One region of the Pseudomonas sp. IT-P253 genome, then DNA from elsewhere that is predicted to be linked to it. Evidence: riboswitches for the same ligand, from Rfam matches in the RefSeq annotation. Region 1 holds a riboswitch; the other holds the start of a gene.
What was found. A riboswitch is a leader RNA that binds a small molecule or an ion and turns the genes downstream of it on or off. The one in region 1 is predicted to bind cobalamin.
Positions count from the first base shown of each region.

Region 2: another riboswitch for cobalamin. It lies ahead of cobO (cob(I)yrinic acid a,c-diamide adenosyltransferase); the one in region 1 lies ahead of ACM6IR_RS07840 (CbtB domain-containing protein).

Region 1 covers NZ_CATKPT010000011.1:436,112-440,755, reverse strand. The annotation lists gene cobM (precorrin-4 C(11)-methyltransferase) at 1-356, opposite strand, end outside; gene ACM6IR_RS07850 (cobalamin biosynthesis protein) at 440-853, opposite strand; gene ACM6IR_RS07845 (CbtA family protein) at 850-1,557, opposite strand; gene ACM6IR_RS07840 (CbtB domain-containing protein) at 1,569-1,772, opposite strand; cobalamin riboswitch at 1,892-2,121, opposite strand; cobalamin riboswitch at 2,299-2,512, shown strand; gene cobW (cobalamin biosynthesis protein CobW) at 2,613-3,674, shown strand; gene cobN (cobaltochelatase subunit CobN) at 3,678-4,644, shown strand, end outside.
Region 2 covers NZ_CATKPT010000025.1:17,567-22,210, reverse strand. The annotation lists gene bluB (5,6-dimethylbenzimidazole synthase) at 1-153, opposite strand, end outside; gene ACM6IR_RS15260 (cobyrinate a,c-diamide synthase) at 150-1,532, opposite strand; gene cobO (cob(I)yrinic acid a,c-diamide adenosyltransferase) at 1,529-2,140, opposite strand; cobalamin riboswitch at 2,221-2,454, opposite strand; gene ACM6IR_RS15250 (hypothetical protein) at 2,608-3,192, shown strand; gene ACM6IR_RS15245 (PQQ-dependent sugar dehydrogenase) at 3,259-4,572, shown strand.

The DNA.
Region 1 (4,644 bases):
AATAGCGCCGCGCAGGCAGCCGTTGCCGTCACGCCAGGAATGATTTCGAACGGTATATCGAGTTCACGCAGGTAACGAATCTGCTCACCGATTGCGCCGTAAAGACTCGGATCGCCAGAGTGTACCCGCGCCACATCCTGCCCCTTGGCGTGGGCAGTCTTGATCAGTTCGATGATCTGTTCCAGGTGCAATTCGGCACTGTTGACCACCGTTTCGGCCTGATGGCCTTCCAGCACGGCAGTCGGCACCAGGGAGCCGGCGTAGATGATCACCGGGCAGCTGCGAATCAGCCGTTGGCCTTTGACGGTGATCAGCTCCGGGTCGCCGGGGCCTGCGCCAATGAAGTAGACGGTCATCGTCGTTTCCTGTGAGAAAAAGGGGCAGGGCAAGGCTTCAGATGAAGATTGCTCATGATCGAAGGCGAGGATTATCGAGGATTTTACGCAGGCCCGGCCAATGCCAAGGTTGCCTGGGCATATTTTTGTCGCGTAATCAGCAGTTTTACCGGCGCCTGAGCCCGTAGTTCTGCCAGGGCCAGGGCGGCACTTTCCGCCACGCCGTAGCAGCCGGTGCGCTCGAACGCGATCTGCGAGTGGTGGCTGAGTTGAGGTTGATAGCGCGCCAATTGTTCGCTGCTGAAAAACATTATCGGTAACCCCAGCTGCGCGGCCAGTTCGATCAGGCCAGGTTCATCGCGCTTCAGATCGATGCTGGCCAGGGCCTTGATCTGGTGAAGTTCGATTTGATGAGCCTGCAGCGCCTGATCGAGCAGCGCCCGTAGCGTACTGACGGGACAGCCGCGCTGGCAGCCCAGGCCGACCACTAAAGTCGGCGCTACGCGGGTGTCAGTCATGCGTGGTAGTGGCCATCGCTTTTACGGCGGAACAACCAGGCACTGATCAGGCCCAGGGCCAGCCAGAACGCTACGTTGGTCAGCTGCGAAGCGATTTTGAACTGAGACTCCAGGGCTTCTGGGGCCAGCATCGAATGGACTTCCGGTTGCGGCGCACCGATCACATGCGGAACTGCGAGAATCGCCACGCCCAGCACTTTCATCAGCCAGTGACGGCTGAATACGATCAGTGCGATACCGACGGCGGTAGAAGCCGCAGTGCCGATCCACCAGATCTGCCGTTGAGCCAGGTCAGCCGCAGCGGTGCCCGGCAATTCCGGTGGCAGGCCGAGGGTCGGCGCGAGCACGAAGGTTGCGTAACCGGCCAGGCCCCAGAGCAGGCCCTGCGCGGTTTTGGTTGGCGCGCGCAAGGTGTACAGGCCCGCGAGCATCAACGCAAAACCGACCGCGACCACCAGGTTGCCACCGGTGGTGGACAACACGCGCTGCCAGCCGTCTTCCGGCTCCCAGGCTTCGGCGTCATGGGTATGAGCGGCCATGGCACCTTCGGTGTGCTCATGAGCTACAACCGCGGCAGGCTCGGATTTTTCATAGGTTTCCGCCTGAAGAATCAGCGGAGCCACCCAAAAGCTCTGCAGCAATGTCAGTAACAGGGCGGCCAGCAGCCCGGTAAAGCCTGCGGTTTGCGCAATACGCTTGATCATGTCAGCAGGTCTCAATGGCACGGGAAGGCGGAGCTGTGACGGGTATCGTGCGCGGCGTTGTGCACCGCTGCGATGTGCGAGAAACCGGCGAAGTACACAAGGCACGCGCCAAGAATCGACGCACACACGGCGGCGGTCAGGCGTTGGCTCAGGGTTGTGGTGGTGCTGGCGGTGCTGTGGTTGGTGCTGTGGTTGGTGCTGGTGATGGTCGACATGGCGCTTCCCTCTGGTCTGTCGGCAAGTGGAGAGAGCGCATGGAAAACCCCTGCGAGTCGGGCACGCAGAAATTCAAACAGCGCCCGCCCACCGCGGGTTTGTTATTCAGTGAACGTAATCGTCACTTTGTGTTACGGGCCGGTCTCCGGGCTCACGAGGGGCTTTGGCGTCAACCGAAACCTGCAAGAATCACCTTCCCATGCCGAACTGCTGGCACAGTGGATTTGACTCTTCACTCGCTTACCGTTGCGGGGGCAGCACCGGACTGACATGGCTTTAGAGTAAAGCACATGATTCACCGGTTTCCCGTTTCACCCTGTGAAGGGCACCCGTAACAAGGTGCGTAGGAGAGCATGGGTGGGGGATGGGCGTCAATTGGCAAAGGTTCTCAACTCGGCACCGAGGTGGATTCTTCGCGGGCAAGCCTCGCTCCTACGAGGAACGCCGCCGTTCAGTAGGAGCGAGGCTTGCCCGCGAAGGCGTCCTGGCGGTACCACAAGACATTGACCCGCCTCAAGACGATGCGTAGCCTTGCGCTTTCGAGGTTCTTCGGCGGTGCCGAAGCTAAGAAGGGAACGCGGTCGATGCCGCGGCTGCCCCCGCAACTGTGAACGGTGATGTTCGCTGCCACGCCACTGCAAACCCGGTCCAACGGGTTCGCGGGAAGGCGCAGCGAATGCCAGGCCAACGGCCCGGCGCACCGTCAGCCAGGAGACCTGCCTCGACACAGATTCTCACTACAACCGGGCGGGGTGATCCGGTGGCGAACTCTTCAGGCACGCGTGATCGCGTTGCCGGTCGTCGTCCCGTTTGCCCGCCACCTTGCCAAAGGGCATCCGATGAAAACACTGGCCAAACTCCCTGTCACCATCGTTACCGGCTTCCTCGGCTCGGGCAAAACCACCTTGTTGCGGCACATGCTCGACAACGCTCAGGGCCGCCGTATCGCGGTGATCGTCAATGAGTTTGGCGAGTTGGGCATTGACGGCGAAATCCTCAAGCAATGCGCGATCGGTTGCACCGAAGAAGAAGCCAATGGCCGCGTCTACGAATTGGCCAACGGTTGCCTGTGCTGCACCGTCCAGGAAGAATTCTTCCCGGTGATGCGCGAACTGGTTGCCCGTCGCGGCGACCTCGATCACATCCTCATCGAAACCTCGGGCCTGGCCCTGCCAAAGCCGCTGGTTCAAGCCTTCCAGTGGCCGGAAATCCGCAGCGCCTGCACCGTTGATGCGGTCATCACCGTCGTCGATAGCCCTGCGGTGGCGGCGGGTACTTTCGCTGCATTCCCGGACCAGGTCGACGCCCAGCGCAAACTCGATCCGAACCTGGACCACGAGTCGCCACTGCACGAACTGTTTGCCGACCAACTGGCCAGCGCCGACCTGGTGATCCTCAACAAGGCCGACCTGATCAGCGCTGAAGACCTGGCTCGCGTGCGCCTGGAAGTCGCTGAAGAACTGCCGCCTGCGGTGAAAATCATCGAAGCCAGCAGCGGTCGCGTGCCACTGGACGTGTTAATCGGCCTCGGCGCCGGTTCCGAAGAACACATCGACAGCCGTCACAGCCACCACGACCATCACCATGAAGGCGAGGACGATCACGACCACGACGCCTTCGATTCCATTTCGATTGAACTGCCGCAGGCCGACGAAAGCCTGCTGATGGACGTGCTGACTCAACTGGTGGTCAAGCACGGCATCCTGCGGGTCAAAGGCTTCGCCGCCATCCCGAACAAACCGATGCGTCTGCTGATTCAGGGCGTGGGCACGCGTTTCGACAAGCATTTCGATCGTCAGTGGGGCGCCGAAGAAGTGCGCACCACACGTCTGGTACTGATCGGCCAGGCGCTGGACGCCGCTCAACTCGAAGCGCAACTGCGCGTTGCGCTCAGCGTTTAAGCCATGCACCTGCTCAGGACCCAGCCCGGCGGTTTCGTGTCGGATGACAACATTGCCGACCTTGGACAAACCCCCGCCGAGCTGGTGATTCTGTGCAGCGGTGATTCCAGCCTCGCGCTGCTCGCCGAAGCCGCGCAGCAATTGCCCGACGATTACCCGAGCGTGCGCCTGGCAAATCCGATGCAGGTGCAAAATCATGCGTCAGTCGACTTGTATGTCGACGAAGTGCTGCGCCACGCCAAGGTGATTCTGATCTCGTTGCATGGCGGCATCGCCTATTGGCGTTACGGCATTGAGCGGCTGGTGGAATTGTCCCAGCGTGGCGTGCAGTTGATTCTGGTGCCGGGGGATGACCGCCCGGACCCGGAGCTCAGTGACCTGAGCACCGTGGCTGCTTGCGACCGGGACCGGCTCTGGCAGTTTTTGCGTCAGGGCGGCATGAGCAATGCCCTGGATTTTTTCCGCTGCCTGGCCAGTCGTTGGCTGGGTCGCGACTATGCCTGGGCCGAACCACAAACCCTGCCGCGCACCGCGATCTACTACCCGCACAAGAGCCCCGCTGAGTTGAGCGATTGGCAAGCCGACTGGCAGGCCAATCAGCCGGTGGCGGCGGTGCTGTTTTACCGCTCGCACTTGCAGGCGGCAAACACCGGTTTCATCGATATTTTCTGCCAGCGCTTGCAGGCGGCGGGGTTAAACCCGTTGCCCATTGCGGTGGCCAGTTTGAAAGAGCCCGGCTGCCTGACGGTGGTCGAGGACCTGTTGGATGAAGCCTGCGCCTCGGTGATTCTCAATACCACCGGCTTCGCCCAGTCCAGCCCCGAAGCGCCGCATCTGCGGCCGTTTCGCCGCAATATTCCAGTGATTCAGGCGATCTGTGCCCAGGACAATGAGCCCGGTTGGCGCGCCAGCGAACAAGGCCTCGGTCCACGAGACCTGGCGATGCACATCGCACTGCCGGAACTGGATG
Region 2 (4,644 bases), on a different contig from region 1:
GCCGACACTCGGCGCCTGATGCGCGGCTTCGAGCAGGCGCCTGAGCAACTCTGGCTCGACGCTGCCGCCGCTGAAGTGACGCATGTCGCGGCGTTCGCAGATGGCTCGGTAAACCGCTGCGCGTTCGGCTTCGGAGAATGCGTTGTCGGTCATGGCCGCTTCGCGAGCAGGCTCGCTCCCACAGGGGTTAGGTGATCAACTGTGGGAGCGAGCTTGCTCGCGAAGGCGGTGTCATGATCAGGCGCAAACAACGCGGCTACAGCGGTCGGATTGGAAGGAAAATAGAAGTGCACGTAGGAAGCGGTCATCCGCCCCTCACGATAAACCGCCTCCGCCCCGCGCCCACCGTTAGGGCTCAGCCCCCGAGCAATCGGCTCAAGCTCGGTGCTGGTCAACGAGTGATGATAGGTATGCCCGCGCAACACACCTTCGGGCAGTTCGACCGCTTGTAACGCTAACGCGGCCAGACGCTTCTGCATCACCGCATCACCGCTCAGCAGGCCAACCAGCTCAGCGCGTGCGCCTTCGACATCGGTCAACGAATCGAGCAGATAAAGCATGCCGCCACACTCGGCCAACAACGGTTTGCCCGCCACGTGGTGCGCACGGATCGCGCTCAGCATCGTGTCATTCTGTGCCAGCGCCACATGGTGCAATTCAGGATAGCCGCCGGGCAGGTAAAGGCTGTCTGCCTCCGGTAATCGGGCATCACGGATCGGCGAGAAAAACAGTAGCTCGGCGCCCATGGCTCGCAGCAAATCCAGGCTCGCGCCATAGGTGAATGCAAACGCTTCGTCGCGGGCGACCGCTATCCGCACGCCAGCCAGTAACGGCTCAGCCGCGATCACATCCGGGGCGGCGAATTCCACCGCCGGAGGCAGCGCGACCTCACAACTACTGGCCAAGGCATCCGCCGCCGCATCGAGGCGCACATCGAGATCGTTCAACTCACTGGCCTGAACCAACCCCAGGTGCCGACTCGGTAATTCGATCCCGGTTTCCCGCGACAAGGCGCCGTACCAGCGCAAACCTTCGGTCAGGCTGCCTTCGAGCAATTGTGCGTGACGCAGCGTGCCGACGCGGTTGGCCAACACACCGGCAAATGGCAAGTCCGGCTGATAACGCGCGAGCCCCAGGGCCAGTGCGCCAAATGTCTGCGCCATGGCCGTGCCGTCGATCACAGCGAGCACCGGCACACCGAAGTGCCGCGCCAGGTCAGCGCTGGAGGGCGTACCGTCGAACAACCCCATGACGCCTTCGATCAGGATCAAGTCGGCTTCGCCGGCAGCTTCCCACAACAGCCGGCGACTCTCCTGCTCGCCGACCATCCACATGTCCAATTGGTACACCGGCGCACCGCTGGCGCGCTCGAGAATCATCGGGTCGAGAAAGTCCGGGCCGCATTTGAACACGCGAACCTTGCGCCCCTGATTGCGATGCAAACGGGCCAGCGCGGCGGTGACGGTGGTCTTGCCCTGACCGGAAGCCGGCGCGGCAATCAGTACCGCCGGGCAATGACGTGGTTGACTCACAGTTCGACGCCTTTTTGCGCTTTGATCCCGGCCTGGAACGCGTGCTTGATTACGCCCATTTCGGTGACGGTATCGGCCAGTTCGATCATCTCCGGCTTGGCGCCGCGACCGGTGACGACCACGTGTTGCATCGGCGGACGGGCCTGCAAATCGCTGAGCACTAGATCGAGATCCAGATAGCCGTGCTTCAGTGCGATGTTCAACTCATCGAGCACCACCAGGCCAATCGACGGATCGCGCAGCAGTTGCTGCGACACGGCCCAGGCAGCTTCGGCGGCAGCGATATCGCGCTGGCGATCCTGGGTCTCCCACGTGAAGCCCTCGCCCATCACATGAAAACGCACCTGCTCCGGGAAGCGCCGGAAAAACAACTCTTCGCCAGTGCTGTTGCGCCCCTTGATGAACTGCACCACGCCGCATTGCATGCCGTGGCCCATGGACCGGGCCAGCATGCCGAAGGCCGAACTGCTTTTACCTTTACCGTTGCCGGTCAGCACCAACAGCAGGCCGCATTCATTCGGGGAGTTAGCGATGCGTTCGTCGATCACGGCTTTTTTGCGCTGCATGCGCGCCAGATGGCGTTCGTCACGATCAGGGGAATCAGTCATGGGGGAGCTCTCCGTTGAGGCTGGATAACGGCGGGCAGGCACAAGAATAGGCGGAAAAAAGCCTGGCATCGCCCACCGTGATGCCGCTGGATGAATCAGGCCGGTCTCCGGGCTCATGAGCAGCGATACGCCGGACTGCGCGCCTTCCCATGTCGACAGTCGACACAGTGGCTCAAGGCACAGTCTTCACTCATTTACCGTTGCGGGGGCAGCGCCGGGATCGTGATCCCCTTCGTTTGAAGGGGTGACTCACCGGCTTCCCTGTTTCACTCTGTCGACCAGGGTCACAGAGCACCTGAAACAAGCCGCGAAGGTTAGAGGGTTGGGGATGGAGCGTCAAATGAAGACAGAACGCCGGTGAACGATATACTGCCGCCGGTCAATCGGCTGACGCCAAGGTTGTGTCACAGCGCGAGCAATGATATCAAAGAGCCATAACCGCAATCAAAATAACAAGGGTGAGCAACATGCAAGGCATGATCATCAGCAATCCGAAGCTGGAATTCCTGCGCCCGGTGCTGGAGCGCTGGTTTATCTGTATCGACCGCTACAACGCTGTGCGCGGCGATAACGAAACCCCGTACTGGTTCGATGAAAAAGCCAACCTCGGGCTGCTTTCCACTGCAGCCTGGATGGCGGAAATGGTCACGCTGCAACAAACGTCGACCCGCAAGCAAACCGAAGAAGGCGAACGCAATGCGCGCGCCGATCTGTTTATCGCTACCCCCGAAGAACGCGCCTACCTCCAGGCGACGCAGCGCTGGCCTCGGGTCAATAGCCTGAACCTGACTCAAGCCCTGCTTGATATCACCAGCGACGCGAAGAAAATCAGCTACGCCAGCGACCTGAAACTCGGCTGCCTGTTTGTCGCGCCGCAAAAGGCCCAGCATGGCGCCACGCCGGAAGAACTCCAGGACATGGTCGACGACCTGCAGAAGGAACACAGCTGCGCCGTCGCCTGGTATTTCCCCTATGCGTACCGAAAACTGCGCAATGAAGCGGGCAACTATCACCCGGGCATCGCCGTGCTATTCAAGGAAGCACGCGGCTGATCGGTTGAACCTTCAATCCACTCGGCGTCTCTATGAATGGATAGGGCATTCATAGAGACATCCAGCATGCGCATCCCCCAACTCGTGTTCGTCATCGCGCTCGCCGGAGGGCTCGCCGCCTGTAGTGAAACCTCCAGCCTGCAAGTCTCCGACGGCACGGGTCCCTCGCCAAAACTGCCAGAACCCAACAAGACCCTGATCCCTACGGTGAACATCGCCCCGGCGATTGGCTGGCCGGCCGGCGCAAAACCCATTGCAGCCGCCGGAACTCAGGTCGCGGCCTTTGCGGAAGGCCTCGATCACCCGCGCTGGCTCTACGTGTTGCCCAACGGCGACGTGCTGGTGGCCGAAACCAACGCACCACCGAAACCCGATGATGGCAAAGGCATTCGCGGCTGGATCATGGGCAAAGTCATGGGCCGCGCCGGCGCGGCCGTACCGAGTCCGAACCGCATCACGCTGCTGCGAGACAAGGACCACGATGGCATCGCCGAAACCCGCACGGTATTCCTCGAACACCTGAACTCCCCCTTCGGCATGACGCTGGTCGGCAATGACCTCTACGTGGCCGACACCGACCGCTTGTTGCGTTTCCACTATGAAAACGGCAATACGGCGATCACCTCGCCGCCGATCACAGTAGTCGACTTGCCAGCCGGTCCGTTGAATCATCACTGGACCAAAAACGTCATCGCCAGCAAAGACGGTAGCAAGCTGTACGTCACGGTGGGCTCGAACAGTAACGTCGCCGAAAACGGTCTGGATAAGGAAGAAGGTCGCGCGGCGATCTGGGAAGTCGACCGAGCCACCGGCAATCACCGGATCTTCGCCTCGGGCCTGCGTAACCCCAACGGCATGGCGTGGGAGCCACACAGCGGCGCCTTGTGGACGGCGGTCAACGAGCGAGACGAAATCGGTAGCGACCTGGTGCCGGACTACATCACCTCGGTCAAGGACGGCGCGTTCTATGGCTGGCCGTTCAGCTATTACGGCCAGCATGTCGACATTCGCGTCGATCCGCAAAACCCGGACCTGGTCGCCAAGGCGATCCCTCCGGACTACGCAGTCGGCCCGCATACTGCGTCGCTGGGCCTGGCATTTGCTGAAGGCAACACACTTGCGGCGCCGTTCAAGGAAGGGGCATTCATCGGCCAGCACGGCTCGTGGAACCGTAATCCGCACAGTGGCTATAAAGTGATTTTCGTGCCGTTCAGCGCAGGCAAACCGACCGGGCAGCCGATTGACGTGCTCACCGGCTTCCTCAACGCCAAAGAAGAGGCCATGGGTCGTCCGGTGGGTGTGGTGATTGATCAGCAGGGGGATTTGCTGGTGGCGGATGATGTGGGGAACAAGGTGTGGCGCGTTTGGGCGGTTAAATAAGATACACAGCCCCTGTAGGAGCGAGCTTGTTCGCGATGGTGGGTCAGCTACATCAATGTCGCCTGATACACC